DNA from 2 places in the Janthinobacterium sp. 1L-D-8-B-C4 genome. Region 1 is predicted to be linked to the other one. Evidence: predicted binding sites of a transcription regulator. Region 1 holds the regulator's gene; the other holds the start of a gene.
What was found. Region 1 encodes HrcA, which represses chaperone genes, less so after heat shock. Its sites were predicted from a motif close to TTAGCACTCNNNNNNNNNGAGTGCTAA; they were not measured.
Positions count from the first base shown of each region.

Region 2: the regulator HrcA is predicted to act here: its motif matches at 4,985-5,011, upstream of groES (co-chaperone GroES).

Region 1 covers NZ_JBXAVX010000018.1:99,942-112,048, forward strand. The annotation lists gene AC0Z42_RS25570 (DUF6597 domain-containing transcriptional factor) at 1-461, shown strand, start outside; gene AC0Z42_RS25575 (VOC family protein) at 559-924, shown strand; gene AC0Z42_RS25580 (LysR substrate-binding domain-containing protein) at 921-1,811, opposite strand; gene AC0Z42_RS25585 (acyl-CoA dehydrogenase) at 1,978-3,159, shown strand; gene AC0Z42_RS25590 (CaiB/BaiF CoA transferase family protein) at 3,159-4,418, shown strand; gene AC0Z42_RS25595 (barstar family protein) at 4,451-4,777, opposite strand; gene dapB (4-hydroxy-tetrahydrodipicolinate reductase) at 4,786-5,595, opposite strand; gene AC0Z42_RS25605 (outer membrane protein assembly factor BamE) at 5,611-6,306, opposite strand; gene fur (ferric iron uptake transcriptional regulator) at 6,430-6,861, shown strand; gene hrcA (heat-inducible transcriptional repressor HrcA) at 6,866-7,882, opposite strand; gene AC0Z42_RS25620 (HAD family hydrolase) at 7,963-8,688, opposite strand; gene AC0Z42_RS25625 (hypothetical protein) at 8,923-9,525, shown strand; gene AC0Z42_RS25630 (hypothetical protein) at 9,562-10,167, shown strand; gene mmsB (3-hydroxyisobutyrate dehydrogenase) at 10,329-11,231, opposite strand; gene AC0Z42_RS25640 (enoyl-CoA hydratase/isomerase family protein) at 11,253-12,107, opposite strand, start outside.
Region 2 covers NZ_JBXAVX010000007.1:243,975-256,081, reverse strand. The annotation lists gene AC0Z42_RS14775 (LysR family transcriptional regulator) at 1-594, shown strand, start outside; gene lgt (prolipoprotein diacylglyceryl transferase) at 606-1,436, shown strand; gene AC0Z42_RS14765 (MurR/RpiR family transcriptional regulator) at 1,679-2,539, shown strand; gene AC0Z42_RS14760 (EVE domain-containing protein) at 2,536-3,000, opposite strand; RNA gene ssrS (6S RNA) at 3,081-3,258, opposite strand; gene AC0Z42_RS14750 (cell division protein ZapA) at 3,335-3,646, opposite strand; gene AC0Z42_RS14745 (DUF904 domain-containing protein) at 3,646-3,909, opposite strand; gene AC0Z42_RS14740 (hypothetical protein) at 4,035-4,751, opposite strand; gene groES (co-chaperone GroES) at 5,265-5,555, shown strand; gene groL (chaperonin GroEL) at 5,607-7,256, shown strand; gene AC0Z42_RS14725 (hypothetical protein) at 7,417-8,067, opposite strand; gene AC0Z42_RS14720 (hypothetical protein) at 8,330-8,821, shown strand; gene AC0Z42_RS14715 (MFS transporter) at 8,818-10,062, opposite strand; gene AC0Z42_RS14710 (GNAT family N-acetyltransferase) at 10,159-10,731, shown strand; gene AC0Z42_RS14705 (POT-type proton-dependent oligopeptide transporter) at 10,814-12,107, shown strand, end outside.

The sequences.
Region 1 (12,107 bases):
TGCAGCAGCTGTGGGGCCGCGAGCTGGCGGCGCGCCTCGGTGATGCGCTGTGGAGCTATCCCTTGCCGGATGTGCAGCGCATGCAGATATTGCAAGATTTTTTGCTGCTGCGCCTGCGGAAAACCCCGCTGCCGGCCGCTTCCGGCCTGGCCCTGCAAGCGGTGGCGCTGATTGAACGCGCCCAAGGTAGCCTGCGCGTCAACCAGTTAGCGGCGCAGTTGAAGGTGTCGCGCCAGCATCTGGCAGCGCAGTTTCGCCAGCAGGTGGGCATCAGCCCCAAGCTGTTTGCCCGCATCAGCCGCTTTCGCGCTGTCAACAGCGCGCTCAAGACCATGCCGCCGCAAGCGGACTGGGCGCAGGTCGCCCTGCAATATGGTTATTTCGACCAGTCGCACCTGATTCACGACTTCCAGGATTTTGCGCGCGCCTCGCCAGAGGCCTGGCTGGCGCAAAGGCGCTGAATCTTCCATTTTTACAATCGCCGTGTCGGCAGCCATGGCATGCTGGCGTCATGCACTCACTCACTTACTCACTCACTCACTACACAGGAGATAAAACATGATCAAGGGCTTGCGCACCGTTACCTATCCCGTCCCCGACCTGGAGAAGGCCAAGGCCTGGTACAGCCAGGCGTTCAACACCACGCCGTATTTCGACCAGCCGTTTTATGTCGGCTTCAATATCGGCGGCTTCGAACTGGGCCTGCTGCCGGACGGCCAGCCGGGCGCCCAGGGCAGCGTCACTTACTGGGGCGTGGACGGCATAGCCCAGGAAGTCGAACGCCTGGTCGGCTTGGGCGCCACCTTGCACCACCCCTTGACGGACGTCGGCGAAGGTATCCGCACGGTGGAATTGCTGGACCCGTTCGGCAACCAGATCGGGCTGATCGACAACCCGCATTTCGACACCGCCAAGGTCGTTTAGGCCGCCTCGGCCTGCAGCCAGGCACGGAATTGCTGCATTGCAGTTTTTTCATGCGCCGCTTCGGGCGTGATCAGATAATACGCGCGCTGACCGCGCAGTGGGCGCTCGCAAACGATCTGCAATTCGCCGCGCGCCAGCTCCGCTTCGACCAGCATGCGCGGCAACAGCACCACGCCCTGGCCCTGCACCGCCGCCATCGCCAGCATGGAAAACAGTTCATAGCGCGCGCCATAGCGGGCTTCTCCCTCGACCTGCATGGCGTCGCACCACTGGCGCCAGGCGCCGGGCCGCGTGCTTTGCTGCAACAACGTCAGTTCCAGCAGATGCTGCGGCTGCCATTGGCTGCGCGCGCTCAAGAGGCGTGGGCTGGCCACCGGCACGATCTCCTCGTGCATCAGCAAGGTGGCGTGCGTGCCGGGCCAGCGCGCCAGCTGCTCGGGCGTGCCTGCATACAGGGCGCCATCGTATTCCGTATCGGCAAACATGAACGGTTTTGTATACGCATCGATATGCACCACGATCTCGGGCTGCTGCGCGGCAAGGCCGGCCAGGCGCGGCATCAGCCATCGCGTGGCAAAGGTTGGCACCGAGGCCAGCTGCAAGGCGCCGCCCCCCTGGCGCGCCATGGTGTCCAGGGTATCGCGTTCGAGGCCATCGAGGCGGGCGGCGATCTGGCGCGCGTACGAGGCGCCGGCGCTTGTGAGCACCACGCCATGGCGGGTGCGCTGGAACAGTTGCACGCCTAAAAAACTTTCCAGTGATGCAATCTGGCGCGACACCGCGCTTTGCGTCAGCGACAGTTCGCGCGCCGCATGGGTATAGCTCTGATGGCGGGCAGCCGCCTCAAAACAATTGAGCGCTTGCAGCATGGGAATCTTGCGGGACATGAGCGATCTCGGCAATAAAAACAGCAGTATGCCGCAAGATATGCGTTATGCGCATATCTGGGTGCATAAAAATCGTTTGCCTGAGGCGCGGTGACAACCTACCATGAGTCCCATTCAATCTTGCGCCGGCTGTTACTCGCCTGGCGCTCACCTTGCGAGGCCCGTGATGAGCAAAACTGTATTCGACTGGAATTCTCCCCTGCTGCTGGACGAACAACTGACAAGCGACGAGCGCGCCGTGCTGGAAGCGGCGCGCGACTATTGCCAGGGCAGCCTGGCGCCGCGCGTGCTTGAATCGTTCCGCCATGGCCGCACCGACGCCGCCATCTTCCGCGAAATGGGCGAACTGGGCCTGCTGGGCTCGACCATTCCAGAGGAATACGGCGGCGCCGGCCTGAACTACGTGTGCTACGGCCTGGCCGCGCGCGAAGTCGAGCGCATCGATTCGGGCTATCGCTCGATGATGAGCGTGCAATCGTCCCTGGTGATGGTGCCGATCAACGCGTTTGGCAATGAAGAAACCAAGCAGAAATACCTGCCCAAGCTGGCCACCGGCGAATTCATCGGCTGCTTTGGCCTGACCGAACCGAACCACGGTTCCGATCCGGGCAGCATGGTCACGCGCGCGCGCAAGGTGCCGGGCGGCTACAGCCTGTCGGGTGCCAAGATGTGGATCACCAACAGCCCGATCGCCGACGTGTTCGTGGTATGGGCCAAGGACGACGAAGGCGCGATCCGCGGCTTCGTGCTGGAAAAAGGCTGGAAAGGCCTGTCGGCGCCCGAGATCCACGGCAAGGTCGGCTTGCGCACCAGCATCACCGGCGAAATCGTCATGGACGAAGTATTCTGCCCGGAAGAAAACGCGTTTCCCGATGTACGCGGCCTGAAAGGCCCGTTCACCTGCCTCAACAGCGCACGCTACGGCATCGCCTGGGGCGCGCTGGGCGCGGCCGAAGACTGCTACCTGAAAGCACGCCAGTACACCATGGACCGCCAGCAGTTCGGCCGTCCGCTGGCCGCCAACCAGCTGGTACAGAAGAAACTGGCCGACATGCTGACCGAAATCACCATGGGCCTGCAGGGCTGCTTGCGCCTGGGCCGCATGAAGGACGAAGGCTCGGCTGCGGTGGAAATCACCTCGATCATGAAACGCAACAGCTGCGGCAAGGCATTGGATATCGCCCGCATGGCGCGCGACATGATGGGCGGCAATGGCATTTCCGACGAGTTCGGCGTGATCCGCCACCTGGTCAACCTGGAAGTGGTCAATACCTACGAAGGCACGCACGATGTGCACGCCCTGATCATCGGCCGCGCGATCACCGGCATCGCCGCCTTCAGCAACTGATGGACGCCTTGGCCTCCACCTTCGCTGCCACTCTGCGGCCGGCGCCATTGACGGGACTGCGCGTGCTGGACCTGTCGCGCGTGCTGGCCGGGCCGTGGGCCGGGCAACTGCTGGCCGACCTGGGCGCCGACGTGGTCAAGGTCGAGCAGCCGGGGCGCGGCGACGATACGCGCTCATGGGGTCCGCCCTATCTGAAAGATGAAGATGGGCGCGACACTCTTGAAGCCGCCTATTTCCAGTGCGCCAACCGCAACAAGCGTTCGCTATGCATCGACCTGGCCGCGCCGGAAGGGCAAGCGCTGGTGCGCAAGCTGGCGCTGGAAGCCGATGTGCTGCTGGAAAACTTCAAGCTCGGTGGCCTGAAGCAATACGGTCTCGATGCGGCCAGCCTGCTGGCGCTGAACCCGCGCCTGGTCTACTGCTCGATTACCGGTTTTGGCCAGGATGGCCCGTATGCGGCGCGCGCCGGCTATGATTTTCTGATCCAGGGCATGGGCGGGCTGATGAGCATTACCGGCGTGCCCGATGGCGAACCGGGCGCCGGCCCGCAAAAAGTTGGCGTGGCGCAAACCGACATCATGACAGGGCTGTACGCGACCATCGCGGTGCAGGCGGCGCTTGCGGAACGGACTCGTTCCGGCCTGGGCCAGCATATCGACCTGGCCTTGCTCGATGTACAGGTGGCGGCGCTGGGCAACCAGGCGGCCAACTACCTGTGTGGCGGCAAGGTGCCGCAGCGCATGGGCAACGCGCATCCGAATATCGTGCCCTACCAGGATTTCCCCACCGCCGATGGCGACATGATTTTGGCAATCGGCAACGACGGCCAGTTCGCGCGCTTTTGCGCCATCGCTGGCCACCCGGAATGGGCGCAGGATGAGCGTTTCGCCACCAATCCGCAGCGCGTGGCGCACCGGGCGGTATTGATCCCGCTGCTGCGCCAGGCCACGGTGATGCGCACCACCGACGAGTGGATCACGGCGTTCGAACTGGCTGCCGTGCCTTGCGGCCCCGTCAACCGCATCGACCAGGTATTTGCCGACCCGCAAGTGGTAGCGCGTGGACTGAAAGTGGAGATGGCGCACCCGACGGCGGGCACGGTGGCGCTGGTGGCCAATCCGGTGCGATTATCAAGCTCACCGGTGCAATACCGCTTGCCGCCGCCGTTGCTGGGGCAGCATACGGATGAGGTGCTGGGGCAATGGCTTGGGTTGCAGAGTGGGGAGATTGCAGGTTTGCGCGAACGCAAGGTGGTGTAAAGCAAAACGCCGGACCCAAGGTCCGGCGTTTTTTACTTGAGCGTCAGCTTCAACGCCGGCTTCTCGCCATAATCCTCGTAGCGCTCGTTGATGCCGGCCACGCAAAACGTCACTTCTTCGAGCAGATCAGGCGCCTGCGCCTTCACGCTTTCCGCGTCCTGCAGCACGATTTCCAGCACTTCATTGGGCTTGAGCCGGAACTTGCTCATGCCGTCTTCGTCACGCAGATAGCTGAGGCAATCGACCCAGGCGTCCATGCTGTTGCCGTAAAACGCGGGGAAACCGAAGGCCTGCACGCATTGCGCGTGAAAGCTCGCTTCGTCGGTGATTGCTTTTCCATCCAGGATGGCAGTGGCCATATCGATCCTCAGTTCTTCAGCGACAACACGTCCTGCATGTCGTACAGGCCGGTCGGCTTGTCGGCCAGGAAACGCGCGGCGCGCAGGGCGCCATGGGCGTAGGTGACGCGGCTGCTCGATTTGTGGCTGATCTCGATGCGCTCGCCGATGCCGGCAAACAGCACCGTATGGTCGCCAACGATATCGCCGCCACGGATGGTGGCAAAGCCGATGGTCGACGGATCGCGTTCGCCGGTCACGCCTTCGCGGCCATACACGGCGCATTCCTTCAGGTCGCGGCCCAGAGCACCAGCCACCACTTCACCCATCTGCAGGGCGGTACCGGAAGGCGCGTCGACCTTGTGGCGGTGGTGGGCTTCGATGATCTCGATATCGTAGCCTTCGGACAAGCTTTTCGCGGCCAGTTCCAGCAGCTTCATGGTCACGTTCACGCCCACGCTCATGTTCGGCGCAAACATGATGGCGGTCTTTTCGGCGGCGGCGGCAATCGCCGCCTTGCCGGCCTCGTCGAAACCGGTGGTGCCGATAATCATCTTGATGCCGTGCTCGGCGCAATAGGCCAGGTGCTGCAAGGTGCCTTCGGGACGGGTGAAGTCGATCAGGTAGTCGGCATTGGCCAGGCCCTTGGCCAGATCGGACTCGGTCAGCACGCCGGCAGGTTTGCCCAGGAAGGCGGCCGCATCCTGGCCGATCGATGGCGAGCCCGCGCGGTCGAGCGCACCGGCCAGCACGGCGTCGGGCGCGTTGCCGACCGCTTCGATCAGGATATGGCCCATGCGGCCACTGGCGCCGGCGATTGCAATTTTCAGTTCAGTCATAATATTTACAGCAACTTATTTGGTGGGGGCAGGTGCCGGTTCAGCTGGCGTCGCGGATGGTGTCATCTCGGGCTTGGTCACCGGAATCATCGCCGGCGTATTGTCAGGGTTAGCCGGCACGGCCGACGGCGCCACTGGCGATGGCACCACGGCGGCCGGCGCACCGGCCTTGGCCAGCTTGGCGAATGGCGACGGGCCGGCGATGCGGTCGATATACTCTTTTTCGGTCGGCAGGTTGCCGCCTTCGAAGCGGGCAACCTTGCCTTCCTTGTCAAAGTACACGACCACGCGGCTGCTGGTGGTCTCGCCGCTACCGCGTGCCAGGCGGAATGGGTAGTCCCAGCGGTCGGCATGGAACAGGTCGGCCAGCAAGGGTGTGCCCAGAATGAAACGGACCTGGTCGCGCGTCATGCCTTCTTTCAGCTGGGCCACCATCTCTTCGGAGACAAAGTTGCCTTGCTGAATGTCAGGGCGATACGGCGAGAAAAACCACATGAATTTCTGCAGTGGCGTGATGGTGGTGGTCTGCGCGCCATTCTCGGGCACGAGTTCCTTGCCTTCTTTCTGGGCGGCCGCCGGTTTTTCACCAAGGATGCCACGGCTGGCACAGCCGGTCGCCATCAGCGCAACGCAAACCAGGCCTGCAACGACCGGTGCTCGGAATGAAATACGGTGACGCAAGGATGGCAATACAGCCGGTGTGACGTGCATAAATGACCTCAATTTGATGAACAAAACGCCAGGAGTGACTGGTCCACCCAAAAATGCTTATTTTGGCACTCGCCGACAAAACGCTATATGATAAAGCACCTGACCCACATACGAGCAACAAACATGAGTAACAATCCTAGTGATCTCAAGGCAAGCGGCCTGAAAGCCACCCTGCCACGGCTGAAGATACTCGATATCTTCCAGAGTAGCCCGGTGCGCCACCTGACGGCGGAAGACGTCTATAAAATTCTTCTGGCCGACAATATGGACGTCGGGCTGGCAACTGTCTACCGTGTATTGACCCAGTTCGAACAAGCTGGCTTGCTTAACCGCAACCACTTTGAAACGGGCAAGGCCATTTTCGAACTCAACGAAGGCTCGCACCACGATCACCTGGTGTGTCTCGATTGCGGCAGGGTCGAAGAATTCTTCGACGAAGCCATCGAAACACGCCAGCAAAGCGTGGCCGAAGAGCGCGGTTTCAAGATCGCCGAGCACGCGCTGGCCATCTACGGCAACTGCATCAAGCCAGCCTGCCCGCACCGGCCTGCCTGACTGGTCAATGATGGCTGAGGGCGTTTGACAGCAGCTTGGCCGTAATATCGACAATCGGAATGACCCGCTCGTAGGCCATGCGGGTCGGCCCGATTACGCCCAGGGTGCCCACGATCTTGCCGTTGACCTCATATGGCGCCGTCACCACGCTCATTTCATCCATCGGCACCAGATTCGATTCGCCGCCGATGAAGATCTGCACGCCGGTTGCCTTGCTCGACACGTCGAGCAACTGCATCAGTCCCGTCTTCTGCTCGAACATGTCGAAGAGCTGGCGCAGCGAACTCATGTTCGATGACAAATCGCTCACGCTGAGCAGGTTGCGCTCGCCTGAAATCACCATGTCGTCGCTGTGATCGCTCATCACTTCGCTGCCGGCCTCGACCGCCGCCTGCATCAGGCTGCCCATATCGTCGCGCAACTGGCGCAGTTCACCCTGCAGGCGCACGCGTACGGCGTCAAATGACAGGCCGCCATAATTCTGGTTGATGTAATTGGCCGACTGGATCAGCTGCGACGGCGTATAGTCCGCCTCGGTCAGCAGCAGCCGGTTCTGCACGTCGCCGCCCGGGCCGACGATGACCAGCAGGATGCGTTTTTCGGACAGGCGCAGAAATTCAATCTGCTGGAATACCGATTCGCGGCGCGGGCTCAGCACCACGCCGGCAAACTGCGACAGCGAGGACAGCATCTGCGCCGCATTGGCGATGGTTTTTTGCGGCTGCTGCGTCTGCAGGCGCAGGCGCGCGTCAACCATATGCTCGTCAAGATGTTTCACCGTCAGCAAGGTGTCGACAAAGATGCGGTAGCCGCGCGGCGTGGGGATGCGACCGGCCGAGGTATGCGGGCTCGACACATAGCCCTGCTCTTCCAGGTCGGCCATGATGTTGCGGATGGTGGCCGGCGACAGATCGAGGCCGGAAATTTTCGACAAGGCGCGCGAACCGACCGGCTGGCCGTCGGCGATATAACGCTCGACCAGGGCTTTCAGCAGGGTTTGGGCACGTAGTTCGAGTTGCATGGTGTCTTCAGTTATACAGTGTTGGCAGCCAGGAGTGCAGCAACAGCAGCCATTATGCACGTTCGCCTGCGCAACGGCGATCAATCTTCCAGTTGCGCCTGCAGCCAGAGCAGCAATTCATCAAAGTTGGCACAGATGGCGTCCGGTTGCACACCGGCCGCCAGATGCGCGTCGCTGCCGCCCCGGTTCATCCAGACGGCGCGCATGCCCGCATCCTGCGCCCCCGTTACATCGAAATACAGATCGTCGCCCACATACACGGCCTCGTGCGGCGCCACGCCCAGCGCTTCGCAGCCAGCCAGGAAAATCGAGGCGTCGGGCTTGGCCACGCCAAACTCGCTGGCGGCGATCGATATCCTGAAATGCTGGGCGAGACCGATAATTTCAAGGTCGGCGTTGCCGTTCGAGATAGAACCGACCAGCAGGCGCTGCTGCATCCAGGCCAGGCCAGGCAGCACATCGTCATAGGGGATGACGCGGTTGCGGGCGGCCAGGAATTGCCTGACGGCTTCATCGACCAGGGCCGTATCCTCGCCAGCGGCGGCGAAGGCCGTCAGCAGGCCGGCACGGCGCAGTTCGATCAGGTTGCCATGGAAATGTGGTTGTTCGTTCAACATGTCCAGCCGGTGCCGGCGCAAGGCTTCGATGGAAAACTGCTGCGCCACCCTCGGCGCATGCGCGGCCAGCCAGTCGTGCAGCAGCGTTTCGGCGGCGGCGATCACGGGCGCAATCGGCCACAGCGTATCATCGAGATCGAACAGGATGGCCTTGGGCGAAACCAGGGTTTTGACGGAAGTAGTGGTCATGGCGACAATCAGGATGGAGAAACGGGCAAGCCCTATTGTCGCACCGATCGCACGATGCAACGGGCCAGGGGAACCAGCATATGAGGGCGTATCAGGGCTGGCGCCGCAAAAATTGTTACAGGGTGATACAAGGCAAGGTCAATCGGCTTGCCAGATAGACTAAAATAGGCGCCATTCCAATACGGCGCCAGCGTCCGTGTTGCGCTACCCTACCTAATTCGTTTTGGAGAATGTATGAAAAATGTATACCTGCGCTCGATGCTGGCGGCGGCTTGCGCTGCCACGTTGGCAGCCTGCGGCGGCAGCGGCGGCAATATGTACCTGAGTGGCTCGGTCATCGGCCTGGCCAAGACCGGCCTGATCTTGCAAAATGGTGGCGAAGACCTGCCTGTGGCTGCCGGCGCCAGCAGCTTTGTGTTTGTCAACCTGATCAAATCCGAAGACCGCTACGATATCAAGATCAAGCAGCAGCCGAAGGGCGCCACTTGCACCATGACCAATGGCAGCGGCAAGGCCAACAGTTATTCCGTCTCGACTGCCTATGTTTCTTGCATTACCGACACGTATCCACTCGGTGGCTCGATCACTGGCCTCAGCGCCGGCGGCCTGACGCTGGTCAATGGCGTCAGCGGCAGCATCAGCCCGCTGCAAGGCGCGACCAGCTTTACCTTCCCGGCGGTTGCCGACGGTTCCACCTATAACCTTTCCATTTCAAGCAATCCGGCTGGCTTGACGTGCAGATTCCAGGGCTCGACCAGCCCCGACGGCCACGATATCGTGGGCATCATGGGCTCCGGCCCCGTCAGCTCGTTGGCACTTGCCTGCGCACCGAAGTAAGCCGTGCGATCCGTGAACACCCTTTTGGAGAACTACATGAAGTCATCCTGCCTGCGCCCTCTCGCCGCGCTGCTGCTCACCGTGGGCCTGGCGGCCTGCGGCGGCAAGGCCTCGTACGATGTGTCCGGTACCATTTCCGGCCTCAGCAATGCCGGCCTGGTGCTGGCCAACGGCGGCGACACCGTTTCGCCCGCCGTCGGCGCGACCACGTTTACCTTCCCCAAGCGCATCGACTACGGCACCAACTACACCATCACGGTGAAAACGCCGCCGGCGCACATGAATTGCACCGTCTCGGGCGGCACCGGTTCGGCGGGCCTGTATGTCAGCATTGAAGCCTTTGTCAGCTGCCAGCAAAACACCTATACGGTCGGCGGCACCATTACCGGCCAGACCGTCGATGGCCTGGTACTGGGCAATGGCAGCACGGCCACGCCGCTGACGGTAGCCAAGGCAACCGCCACCTTTGTCATGCCCGATGCGGTGGCCGATGGCAGTGCCTACGGTATCAGCGTGATTACCAACCCGGTCGGACAGACTTGCAACGTGGCGACCAATCCGTCGACCGGCCTGTCGACCGGCGTGGGCATCATGGGCGAAGCCAAGGTCGACACTGTCCGTATCGTCTGCACCACGCCTTGATCAACCGGCCTGCAATAAGATATAACCAATTCGTATAATAGGTATTTGAAAGATAAATTGGAGTTATATGTGGCGATGCAGCATACTGCATCTGTCTCCTCCAACTCTTCCAAGAATTGGATTTAGCCCGCTTTTACCAGCGGGCTTTTTTTTGCCCAAAATCAGGCAGGCTTGCCCAGGTCGCCATTGAACAGCTGCACGATACTGGAAAAGTCCTGGCCGCCGTGGCCGGCATCCGCATGCAGCTGGTACAACTGGCGCACCAGGCCACCCAACGGCGTGGCCGCGTTGGCCGACAGCGCCGATTGCTGCGCCAGGCCCAGGTCTTTCAGCATCAGCGTCGTGCCGAAACCGCCGCTGTAGTTGCGTGACGCGGGCGCACTGTCCATCACGCCCGGCCACGGGTTATACACTTCCAGGGTCCAGTTGCGGCCCGAGCTCTTGGCCATGATGTCGGACAGCACGGCCGGGTCGAGCCCGTGCGCCACGCCCAGATTCAGGGCTTCGGCTGTGCCTGCCATCAAGATCCCCAGCAGCATGTTGTTGCAGATCTTTGCCACCTGGCCTGCGCCCGCCTCGCCCGCATGGAAGATATTCTTGCCCATCTTTTCCAGCAGCGGCCGCGCGCGCAGCAAGGCGCTGGCCTCGCCGCCAACGATAAAGGTCAGGGTGCCGGCTGCCGCACCAGCCGTGCCGCCGGAGACCGGCGCGTCGAGCATGGCAAAGCCGCGCGCGGACGCCGCCTGCGCCACCTGGCGCGCCACCTCGGCGGCAATCGTGCTGCAGTCGATCAGCAGAGCGCCCGCCTTGGCCGAGTCGAGCACGCCGCCTTCGCCCAGGTACAGCTCCTGCACGTGCTTGTTGGCCGGCAGCATGGTGATCACGGCGTCGGCCGCCTGCACTGCCGCGCTGGCGGAGGCGGCGGCCGTGGCGCCGGCCTCGACCAGCGAGGCAACCGCTGCCGGCGCCAGATCGAATACCGATACATGAAAGCCGGCCGCGACCAGGTTGCGCGCCATCGGCGCGCCCATGTTGCCCAGGCCGATAAATGCGATATGTTGCATGGTGTCTCCTCTATGCTTGTTCTATGCCAGGTCGGCCAGCGGATGCTGTGTCCACGGCGCCTGGAAATACTGATTCAGATAGCTGTCGTCCAGTGCAGCCAGGCTGCCGGGGCGCCACTGCGGCGCATTGTCCTTGTCGATCAGCAAGGCGCGCACACCTTCGGCAAAGTCGGGATGGGCGCAGCACTGCACCGCCACGATCAGTTCCAGTTGAAACACTTGCGCCAGGCTCAGGTGGCGCGTGCGCTCGCGCATGGCCCACACCAGGGCGGCCGAGCTCGGCGCGCCCTTGGCCAGCGAGTGGGCCGCTTTTTGCAGCCAGCTCGATTCACCGTCATAGGCGGCAATCGCCGCCACCACCTCTTGCAAGGTGGGCGCCTGCGTCAGGGTGGCAATCGCGTCGAAATTGTCGCGCACTGGCGAGGCGGGCAACAGCGAGGCGGGCGAAGCCAGGGCGCGCAGCAAGCGGTCCAGTTGCTGGTGATTGGCTTGCGGACCAGGCTGCCATTGCGCCAGCGCCAGCGCGTCGAGCACCATGGCGCGTGTCTCCTGCTGCAGGAAATAGTCGCCCAGGCCGACAAACAGTGCATCGGCCGCATTCATCGGCGCCCCCGTCAAGCCGAGGAACAGGCCGCTGCGCCCTGGCATGCGGCCCAGGAACCAGCTGCCGCCCACGTCCGGGAACAGGCCGATGGTAATTTCCGGCATGGCGATGCGCGTGCTTTCCGTCACTACGCGGTGGCTGGCGCCCGCCATCAGGCCAAGGCCGCCGCCCATGACGATGCCGCCCCCCCATACCAGCAGCGGTTTGGCATAGGTATGGATGCGATGGTCGAGCCGGTACTCCTCGGCAAAAAAGGCCAGCGCCTGCGGGTT
Region 2 (12,107 bases), on a different contig from region 1:
TACAGCGTGCTGCCGCCGCTGCTGCGCGCCTATCAAACGGCCTACCCGCAGGTGCAGATCCAGCTGCAGGAGGCGACCTCGGACTTGCAACTGGAAGAACTGCTGGCGGGCCGGGTCGACGCCGGCCTGCTGATCCCGCCCTTGCCCGACAAGGCAAAACTGGCGCTCGACTACCTGCCGGTGCTGGCCGAGCCCCTGGTGCTGGCGGCGCCGGCCGGCTTGGTCATCCTGGACACGCCCGGCCCCGTGCGACTGCAGGACGTGCCGGCGCTGCCTTTGATCATTTTCCCGCGCGCGATATCGCCGGCGCTGCACGACGCCATCCTGGGCGTCTTTCGCGCCGCCGGCGTGACGCCCTTGATCGGCCAGCAGGCGATCCAGATGCAAACCATCGTCAGCCTGGTCTCGGCTGGCATGGGCATCGCGCTTGTGCCACAATCGGTATCGAATCTGATGCGCCCCGGCGTAGAATACAGGCCGCTGCAAGACCCTACCCCTCTGGTGGAAACGGGGCTTGCCTGGCGCCGCGACAATACCTCGCCCGTGCTGCAGGGTTTTCTGACCCTGCTGCGCGGCACCCTGCCTGATTTTTAGAAGGAATACCGATGCTGATCCACCCGATGCCCAACCCGATCGCCATCCAGATCGGCCCGCTGGCCGTACACTGGTATGGCCTGATGTATGTGCTGGCCTTTGCCCTGTTCATTGCGCTGGGCCGCGTACGCATCAAACAGCCGCATATCGCCGCACTGGACTGGAAGAAGGAGGACCTCGACGACATGCTGTTCTATGGCATGCTGGGGGTGGTGATCGGCGGACGCCTGGGCGAAGTGCTGTTCTACCGCCCCGAGTACTTTTTCCACAATCCGCTGGAAATCTTCATGGTCTGGCATGGCGGCATGTCCTTCCACGGGGGATTTTTGGGCGTGATCCTGGCCATGTACCTGTGGGGCCGCAAGGCGGGCCGCAACCTGTTCGACGTGCTGGACTTTATCGCGCCGCTGGTGCCGCTGGGCTACGCCGCCGGCCGCTTGGGCAACTTCATCAATGCCGAACTGCCGGGCCGCATCGCCCCGGAAAGCCTGCCGTGGGCCATGCAGTGGCCGGGCATTCCCTACCCCGTGCACCCGTCGCCGATCTACCAGATGCTGGTCGACGGCATTCTGGTGTTCATCATCCTGTGGCTGTTTGCGCGCAAGCCACATCCGCGGGTGGCGGTCGGCGCCATGTTCACCCTGTTGTATGGCTGCGCGCGCTTCTTTACCGAATACTTCCGCACGCCGGACTGGGAAGTCGTGTGGTTCGGCGTGCCGATCACCTCGGGCCAGATGCTGTCGCTGCCGATGATCGTCGGCGCGATTGCCTTGCTGGTCTGGTCCTACAAGAGCCGCATCATGGCCACTCCACCGACCAGGGCGCGCATCGCCGACGCTTGATCTCCGCCGTCCTTCTTCCCTTGTGAATCTTTGCACCACCCGGCGCGGCGCGCCGGCGTGGTCGCGTCCCGGCCGACCAGCGCAGCTGCGACAGCCAATACTGAAATTATTTTTTACAAAATGAATAAAATCGAAATTTCTTTCTATTTTTGGGATTCGATTCTATAATTTATCCATTAAAGAGAGCGCCAGCATGGCGCCAGCCATGGCTTGCCCACAGCCCATACAAGAGAGCACAAGAGATGGCACAACCCGCCGCGATCGACCAGTTAATGCAGCAAATCGTCGATGAGTACGACAGCCTGTCGCGCCAGTTGAAACTGATCGCCAAGCATATCGAACAAAATCGCGCCAGCCTGATGCTTGAGCGCATCAGCGACATCGCCGCTGCCTGCGACGTGCAGCCGTCGGCCATCGTGCGCTTCGCCCAGCGCTTCGGCTTTTCCGGCTTCAGCGAAATGCAGGACGTGTTCCGCCAAGCCTATACCGACCAGGCGCGCGCCGCGCCGAACTATCGCCAGCGCATCCGCAAACTGATTTCTTCGCGCGACAGCAAGGTGCGCACGGGGGACCTGACGCGCGAATTCATCGGCGCCAGCCGCAGCGGCCTCGATGAACTGGCAGCCGGCCTCGACGACGAGCAGCTCGAAGCGGCCGTCACCTTGCTGCAGCAGGCCGACAATATCTACGTGGTAGGCGTGCGGCGCGCATTTCCCGTCGCGTCGTATATCGCCTACGCGCTGCAGCACACCAGCAAGCGCGTGCACCTGGTGACGGGCCTCGGTGGCGGCCACCGCGACCAGATGCGCAGCGTGCGCGAAGGCGACGTGGCCATTGCCATCAGCTTCGCGCCGTATGGCAAGGAAACCTTGGAATGCGCGCGCATGGCGCATGACAATGGCGCAAAAACGCTGGTGATTACCGACAGCAAACTGGCGCCGCTGGCGCGCAGCGCCGACGCCCTCTTGACGGTGACCGAAGGCAGCGCGTTTGCCTTCCGCTCGCTGACCGGCACCATCTGCCTTTGCCAGGCGCTGTTCATCGCGCTGGCCTACCGCATGGAAATCGATATTGAGGAAGTCGGCACGCAGGCGCCTGATTAATCGGTCAGCCGCGCGTTGATCGCTTTCCACTGCGCCGGCGTGACCGGCGTGATCGACAGGCGGCTACCGCGTTTCAGCAACAGCATGTCTTCCAGCACCGGCATCTGGCGCAGTTCGGACAACGGCAGCAGCGCCGTCTTTTTCAGCCCGCGCACATCGACGCTGACCCAGCGCGGCTGTTCCTGGGTAGCTTTCGGATCAAAATAATGGCTGTTTTTGTCGAACTGGCTGTGGTCCGGGTAGGCCGTGCTGGCCACTTCGGCCACCCCCACCACGCCCGGCTGCGGGCAACTGGAGTGATAAAACAGCACGCCGTCGCCTTCACGCATGCCGTCACGCATGAAATTGCGCGCCTGGTAGTTGCGCACGCCAAACCAGGGCATGGTGTGCTGCGGCGCTGCCATCAGGTCATCGATGCTCACTTCGGTGGGTTCGGATTTCATCAACCAGTATTGCTTCATGTTTTCCCCGGATCAATGCTGCAGGCGTAAAAAAACGGTTGCGCATGCCATGCTGCAACCGTTCTTGCGTTTCTCTAGTGTTAGGCCCCGCCTGTGCCGCTATGCCGGCATCCCGAACCAAACGGTTCAAGGTGGTCACGTTAGTTCAATTTCGGGTTCGTCGAACGAGCGACGCTCACTCCCATCAAACAAAATTCGCAACCGATGCGCATAAATGGTTCAAGGAATATATGACAATCGCGAACACCGCAGGGTAGGCAGAAGTTTACTCCTTCATGTCCGCATCGCAAAGGGAATTCGTACAGAAAATGCGGCCCGGGCACTTAAGCGCTGCTTAAAATAAATTTTCCTGGGGCGTCAGCGCGCTGTCGAGCACCATGTGCATGGCCGAGATTTTCTGCTTCACTTCCAGGATGGTCAGCTCGGACAGCGGTCCTTGCGGCGACTTGACGGACAAAAATTCCGCCGCCACACCCAGCGCCGCCAGCACGGCGATGCGGTCATTGCCCTTGACCTTGCCCGCGTCGCGGATGGCTTTCATCTTGCTGTCGAGATAGATGGCCGCTTCGCGCAGCGCGCGCTCTTCGCCATCGCGGCAGACCATGCTGTACGACTGGCCCATGATATTGACATCGACACGCGGCATTACGCTTCCTTCCCGTTGTCAGCCGCATGGGCCATGGCTTCGGATGCGGCTTGCTCCAGGCCCGCCTGCACCAGTTCCGGAATTTTTTCCAGCAGCGCCTCGACCCGCTCCTGCGCCTCGCGCATGCGCTGTACGTACAGCGCGTTCTCCGCAGCAAGGGCGGCATTGTCCTTGCGCAGTTGCGCGTTTTCACGACGCAGCGCATGGGTCATCTCGGCCAGCAGGCCGATTTTGTCGGATAATTCGTTGAATTCGGAAATCATGCCGCCACTATAGGGCGCAGGTCACACGGGCGTCAATCGAATCGCGTTGCTGTCACACATAATTACATCAATGCCGTGTAGTTACCGGTAAATGGATGCTTTTTAACATCTTCGGCGATCCAGCGCTATTCCTTGTAGTCCGGTTCGATGTCCAGCGCACCATACCGGTTTTCGCAGGAACGGCGGCGTAATTCCTGCTTGCCATTTTTGCCATCGAACACCATCGTCAGGTCGCGGCAGGTAGTAAAACTGCCGGGCTTGGTTCCCGTTTCGGACGGCATCAAGCTCACGCGCAAGGGCACGCTGTTGCCCATGCCCTTGTTGCTCCATTCACGGGTCTTGCCGTCTTCCTCGTCTTTCAGGGTGCGCACGGCCGCGTTCAGCAGGTCCTTCTTTTCCTTCGCGTTCAACTTGGCCACCGTGACGTCGGACAGGAAAGGCGGATAAACGGCCGGCGGCGCATCCTTGCCCTGGATATCCCAGCGTCCACTGTTTTGCGAGCATGTGCGGCGACTCAGGTCCTGCGTCTTGCCGTCGGCGGTGATGACGAATTTCAGGTCGCGGCACATATGCGCCTTCAGGCTCTGCTCGGTCAAACCGGAATTGCTGAAGCTGTACACGGCTTTGGCACCGTCGTTCTCCCACACGTGCGCTTCCTGGTCATCGTCGTCCTTGTTCAGGTGCTTGGAAAGATCATTGATCAGGGCTTCCTTGTCCTGCGGCGACAGGCTGACCACCTTCAGTTCGTCGAGAAAAGTTTGCGCGACGGCAGCGCCGGAAAAGGCCAGGCTGGCAACGCTCAGGGAGAGGGACAGCGCATGGCGTGAAAACAGGTTTGGCATGATGTGGAAGAATTGTTGATATGCAATACTGACTATCTTAGCAAATTTGGCCGATATGCAATGTTTCCCGTGTGTACAGGAACAGCCATGCTGTCAAGGCCGTGCTAGAGTCGGATTCGCCGCTGACGCCCGGGAAGCAGGCTTGCGCCAGCGCAAACCCGCGTCACTCCGCCGCTTGCACCGATCGTGTATATATATGTTCCCCTTGAATAAGCCACTTGCCGTCCCTATAATTAGCACTCGTTAGTAGAGAGTGCTAACAAACTCTTTCGTAGCAATCCTCATGACAGATCGATGCTTGCCTGCTTTCTGGCAAGGAGTACGCGCGGTGGGCGACGCCGCAGCGCACTTCCTGCCGAACGCGGGCAAGCACGGGACGAACGAGGCTTGCTTGATTCGTTGCATGCCGTTATTGATTCCTCGATACGGCGGTCGGTCGACAGCGGGCCTGGCGCGATGCCGGGCTGGCGAGGATCGAGCAACACTTATCCATTGAACTTTAAGGAGTTTTGTATGAATCTGCGCCCATTGAACGATCGCGTCATCGTCAAACGCCTCGACCAGGAAACCAAGACTGCGTCCGGCCTCATCATTCCTGATGCAGCTGCTGAAAAACCGGATCAAGGCGAAGTCCTTGCCGTAGGCAATGGCAAGATTCTCGACGACGGCAAAGTCCGTCCTCTGGATGTCAAAGTGGGCGACCGCGTGCTGTTCGGCAAATATGCCGGCCAGACCGTCAAAGTCGATGGCCAGGAACTGATGGTCATGCGCGAAGAAGACATCATGGCGATCGTCGTTCAGTAATTCGTTTCCACGTTTTAAATAATCTATTCCGAAATTTCTGGAGAATTGAACATGGCAGCTAAAGAAGTAGTATTCGGCGACGCAGCGCGCGCCAAGATGGTCGAAGGCGTGAACATTCTCGCCAACGCAGTCAAAGTGACCCTGGGCCCGAAAGGCCGCAACGTGGTCCTGGAGCGCTCGTTCGGCGCCCCTACCGTCACCAAGGACGGCGTATCGGTTGCAAAAGAAGTCGAACTCAAAGACAAGCTCATGAACATGGGCGCGCAAATGGTCAAGGAAGTTGCTTCCCGCACCAGCGACAACGCCGGTGACGGCACCACCACCGCGACCGTGCTGGCACAAGCCATCGTGCGCGAAGGCATGAAGTTCGTTGCCGCCGGCATGAACCCGATGGACCTGAAGCGCGGTATTGACAAGGCTGTTGCCGCGACCGTGGAAGAACTGGCGAAAATTGCCCGTCCTTGCACCACCACCAAGGAAATCGCCCAGGTTGGCGCGATCTCGGCCAACTCCGACTACTCGATCGGCGAGCGCATCGCTGAAGCGATGGAAAAAGTCGGCAAAGAAGGCGTGATCACCGTGGAAGACGGCAAGTCGCTGAACGACGAGCTCGACATCGTGGAAGGCATGCAGTTCGACCGCGGCTACCTGTCGCCATACTTCGTCAACAATCAAGAAAAGCAAGTTGCGATCCTGGACAATCCATTCGTCCTGCTGTGCGACAAGAAAATCTCGAACATCCGTGACCTGCTGCCGGTACTGGAACAAGTTGCCAAAGCTGGCCGTCCACTTCTGATCATCGCAGAAGACATCGAAGGCGAAGCGCTGGCTACCCTGGTTGTGAACAACATCCGCGGCATCCTGAAAACTTGCGCAGTGAAAGCACCAGGCTTCGGCGACCGCCGCAAAGCCATGCTGGAAGACATCGCTGTCCTGACCGGCGGCCAGGTGATCGCCGAAGAAGTCGGCCTGACCTTGGAAAAAGTCACGCTCGAAGAGCTGGGCCAGGCCAAGCGTATCGAAGTGGGCAAGGAAAACACCATCGTCATCGACGGCGCCGGCGAAGCCAGCAACATCGAAGCACGCGTGAAACAAGTGCGCGTGCAGATCGAAGAAGCGACCTCGGACTACGACCGTGAAAAACTGCAAGAGCGCGTGGCCAAACTGGCCGGCGGCGTTGCCGTGATCAAGGTTGGCGCTGCCACCGAAGTCGAAATGAAAGAGAAAAAAGCCCGCGTTGAAGATGCACTGCACGCTACCCGCGCTGCCGTCGAAGAAGGCATCGTGCCAGGCGGCGGCGTAGCACTGCTGCGCGCACGCGCCAACATCACGGTCAAGGGCGACAATCCTGACCAGGATGCAGGTATCAAGATCGTGCTGCGCGCGATGGAAGAGCCACTGCGCATGATCGTGCAAAACGCCGGCGAAGAAGCTTCGGTCGTCGTGGCAGCCGTACTGGCTGGCACCGGCAACTACGGCTACAACGCTGCCAACGGCACCTATGGCGACATGGTTGAAATGGGCGTGCTGGATCCAGCCAAAGTGACCCGTTCGGCGTTGCAAAACGCCGCTTCGATCGCTTCGCTGATGCTGACAACCGACTGCATGGTCTGCGAAATCGCTGACGACAAAGCAGGCGGCGGCATGGGCGGCGGCATGGGTGGCATGGGCGGCATGGGTGGCATGGACGGCATGATGTAATGTCCTGCGGCCCGGCGCGCAGGCGACGGCGTCGCCGGGCCGCACAAGCCGCAGCATGACGGGCAGGCCAAAAGCTGTTCAGTCATCTGCGGCAACCCGAAAGAGCCATCTTCCACGGAAGGTGGCTTTTTTTCGTCTGTTCAACATGAAACTGCCCTGCTCAAGGCCGCGCCGCCAGCGCCGCGCTGACGATCTCCCATTCGCACATCCAGGCCTCGGTATGCCCGCAGCGCAGTTTGAGCAGACGTTGCATGCGAAACTGTTGTGCCATCAGCGGATAGCCGATGACCGGCTCATGATGGGCGATGCGATTGCGCAGGCTGCGCAGCGCCTCCATATCGTCGTAGATCATTTGCCGGGCGGACGCTACCGTCAGTGGTAATGGAAGGCATGGAAACACGGTATGCAGATGGGCGTTCCAGATGTGCTGGTCCTGCCCTGCGGTAAACATTTTGCACCAGAATGCAAACTTCAATTCGGCAATGACTTTACCGCTCGATCCAACCGGTTTGCCTTGCCTGGCCGACTGCAATTCGCCCTTGGCCCAGCTCGCCAACGAGCGCTCAAAACCCGTATGCCAGGGCCAGTTCGCGCCATATTTCAGTTCGAATGCATGGGCGACTGCGTTGCGCATCACAACCTCGCAGATATGCAGCGCCGAAAAAAACGCGCACGATACCAAGGCGTTCCAGATATAAATGTCCAGCGCCGTCGCGCCAGGCCCGAAGCCGGTAGCATTGATATAAGTACCCAGCCGTGCCGGAGAAATGGCAACGGTAATGGCTGCGGTTTGTTGTGGTGACAATGCCATATGAGGTCAGCTTCGAAAGCGGTGCACTTTTTTAAGAAAGGTATATAATCACCTTGTGTGTTTCGGGACTTGTTGGCGCAAGCCTCCCCCCGGGAACAAGAGAGTCAGAATGGCCCACTTCGGTGGGCCATTCGCGTTTCTGGACTTGCCGCCAGCTGGTTGAAGCAGTCCTTTGCCGAGCGTACTCCATGTATTCTCCCTGCTGTTGGGGATACTCAAGAGAGCGCAACGGCGATTGCCCGCGCCCGCATTTTGCTTTAGCATGGCCGCCATCATCCACCTCCTGCACGCCACCATGCCGCCACGCGCCTCGTCTTCCAAAACCGCCATTACCGCCGGCATCCTGGCCGGCCTGCTGGCCGCCGCACTGGGCGCTTATTATGTGTACCAGCCGCCGTCGACAGGCCCGGCATCACAGGACGCCCCCGCCGCACAGCAAGATGACAAGGCGGTCAATGCACTGCTGGCGCTGCCGGAAATCCGTGCCTGGTCGGCGCATATCGAAAAGGCCTCGGGCGGACGTTCGCATGGCGCCGTGATGGAAACGACGCCCGAACAGCGCCTGGTCGATGGCCAGGCCTATTTTCAACTGAGTTTTTTTGAGAACGGCCCGGATGCGGCGCACCGCTGGGAAAGCTTTCTGGTCACGCCCGACGGCAAGCGCATCCTGGTGGAGGATGATGTCGAAGGCGAGTTGCTGAGCCTGGAGCGCTGGCGCAAGGAAAAAGCTCCCATGAAACGCGTGCCAAATTAAAACTTGGCCGGCAGCGGCGGCTGGACAGCGCCGCTGACGCGCGAGGCCCACCACACCGTCAGCAGCGACAAGCCCGCCGCCAGCCAGCCATTGACGCCATAGCCGCTGATATGGCCGGCGGCGTCAGTGTGCAAGGTCAGTCCGCCCAGCCAGGCTCCCAGGCCATTGCCCACGCTTTGCAGCGCCGAGTTGGCGCTCAGGAATGCACCGCGCTGCTGCGGCGCGGGGATGGTTGTCAGCAGCGCCTGCAGCGGGATGGTACGCCCGGAAACGAAGACCATAAACAGCGGAAACACCAGCATCAGCGCCACCAAGGGCAACTGCGGCAGATGCGTGATCAGCAGCATCGGCACGATGGAAAACAGCGCCATCCAGCGGTAGACAGTTTGCTTGCCGGCCCGATCGGCCCAGCGCCCCACCATGCGCGCCGTCACCAGAGTGGCGCAGCCGCCCGCCAGGTAGACCCAGGTGACGTCCAGCGGCGCCAGGCCCTGGTTGCCCACCAGCATCGGCGAGACAAACGGAATCAGCAGCATGCCGGCCGCCATGTTCACTACCGATAAGGCAAACGCCTGCAGATGGCGCGGTTCACGCAACAGCGCCAGCAAGTTCGGCAGCACTTCGCGCAGCGGCGTGGGCGTGCCGGCCAGGTGCGACCGCAAGGACGGCAGCACGCGCGCCGCACCCAGCCAGACCAGCAGCGACAGCAGCACCAGCAAGAAGAATGGCGAAGCCCAACCAAAATGCGCGGCCAGCACCACGCCGAGCGGCACGCCGCCCACGGCCGCCATGGCAAACGAGGTCATCACCACGCCCGTGGCCGCGCCGCGCCGCTCGGCCGGAATCACGTCGCCGATAATGGCCATGGTGATGGCGCCCAGCACGCCGCCGGTCAGGCCGGCAAACGCACGCGACCATAGCAGCACATGAAAGTTCGGCGCCAGCGCGCAGGCCAGGTTCGACACCGTAAACAGGCAGAACATGACCAGCAGCAGGCGCTTGCGGTCAAACCGGTCGATATAGGTAGCAGCCAACAAGCCCGACAGGCCGGCGCACCAGGCATAGGCCGACACGGCGCCCGAGACGGCGGCCGGGCCAATCTTGAAAGCCTGCATCAGCTGCGGCGCCAGCGGCATCATCACCATGAAATCCATGATGACCGTAAATTGCGTCAGCGCCAGCAGCCACAACAGCCAGCGTTCGCGCGCCGGGCTCAATACAGCGGTAGGGAGAGGCGTCATGCCATTATCCAGATATATCATAAAAGATATATCCTGGAGAAACAGCGAGCCCAGCGCAAGGTTTACTTTACGGCCACAACATCCGATACTCGGCGCATGCCATCCTTCCATCCCCTTGTCCGGCCGCTCGCTGCCGATGACGCGCCCGCCTACCGCGCGTTGCGGCTGGCCGGCATCGCAGAAATGCCGTCCGCCTTTTGCACTACGCATGCGCTGGAAAGCAGCTTGCCGATGGCGCAGATGCGCCAGCGCCTGCAGCCCACCCCGCTCCAAATAATATTTGGCATTTTTGATGATGTGCAGTTGATCGCCATGGCGGGCCTGCGCCGGGAAGCGATCGCCGTGGTGCACGACAAGGCCAGCCTGTGGGGCGTGTACGTGGCGCCACCAGCGCGCGGCCAGGGACTGGGCCGGCAACTGGTGCAGACGGCCATAGCCCATGCCTGCGCCATCTCGGAGCTGGCCACCGTGCGGCTGGCCGTGGCGCAGGACAACCAGGCAGCATTGACGCTCTACCTGGCGTGCGGTTTCGTGCTCGATGGTGCTGTGCCGCAAGGCGACATGCTGCACCTTCAATTGCTGCTGCCGCGCCCTGCCATGCCTGCCGCGAAAGTGCCACAAAGTAGTGTCTTTCTGAAAATCAAACCTTTACAAATACCTGCGAAATAGGGCTGAAGCCGTTTTTTCTGTTGCCAGCAAACGCGGCAGGCCTTAGCATCGCGGCTTACAAAAAAACTACCTGGGAGAGCCAATGTCAACGGCCGAGACACAAACCGCCACGGGCAAGATGCCCCGGCAGATTCCGTACATCATCGCCAACGAAGGCTGCGAACGCTTCAGCTTTTATGGCATGCGCAATATTCTGACCGTATTCCTGATCAGTACCTTGCTGCTGCAACTTCCGGCCGAACAGCGCACGGGCGAGGCCAAGCATGTGTTTCATACGTTTGTCATTGGCGTGTATTTCTTCCCCTTGCTGGGCGGCTGGCTGGCCGACCGTTTCTTTGGCAAGTACAACACCATCTTGTGGCTCAGCCTGGTCTACTGCGCCGGTCACGCCTCGCTGGCGATTTTTGAAAACAATGTCAAGGGCTTCTATTTCGGCCTTTTCCTGATCGCGTTCGGCTCGGGCGGCATCAAGCCGCTGGTGGCGTCGTTCGTCGGCGACCAGTTCGACCAGACCAACAAGCACAAGGCCAAGGTGGTATTCGAACTGTTTTACTGGATCATCAACTTCGGCTCGTTCTTTGCTTCGTGGCTGATGCCTATGTTCCTGCGTGACTACGGTCCGGCCGTCGCCTTCGGCATTCCCGGCATCATGATGCTGGCCGCCACCATCGTTTTCTGGATGGGCAGTAAGAAATACGTGCACGTGCCACCGGCACCGCCGAACCCGCATTCGTTCACGCGCGTGGCGCGTACCGCGCTGCTGGCGCAGGTCAACGGCGGTTCGCGCCCAGGCCTGTACGTGGCCTATTTCGGCGTGATCGGCGCGATCTATGCGTTCTACCGCATGCCCGACCTGGGCTTTGTCATTTCAGCCTGCCTGGCGCTGGTGCTGTTGCTCGCTTTCGGCAGTATCGGCACGGCCATGCAACTGGAGCGCGCACGCGGCGCGCATCCTGACGAAGCGGTCGAAGGCGTGCGCGCGGTCCTGCGCATCCTCGTTATCTTCGCCCTGGTCACACCGTTCTTCTCGCTGTTCGACCAGAAAGCCTCGACCTGGATCGTGCAGGCCGAATCGATGACACGGCCTGAAAACTTCCTGCCATCGCAGATGCAGGCACTCAATCCGCTGCTGGTGATGCTGCTGATCCCTTTCAACAACTTGGTACTCTACCCTTCGCTGCAGCGTTTCGGCTGGCAACCGACGGCATTGCGCCGCATGACGGCCGGCATCGGCTTTTCTTCGCTGTCGTGGGTGGTCATCGGCATGCTGCAACTGGCGCTCGACAGCGGCAACTCGGTATCGATCTTCTGGCAGATCCTGCCTTATGCGCTGCTGACACTGGGCGAAGTACTGGTGTCGGCCACGGGCTTGGAGT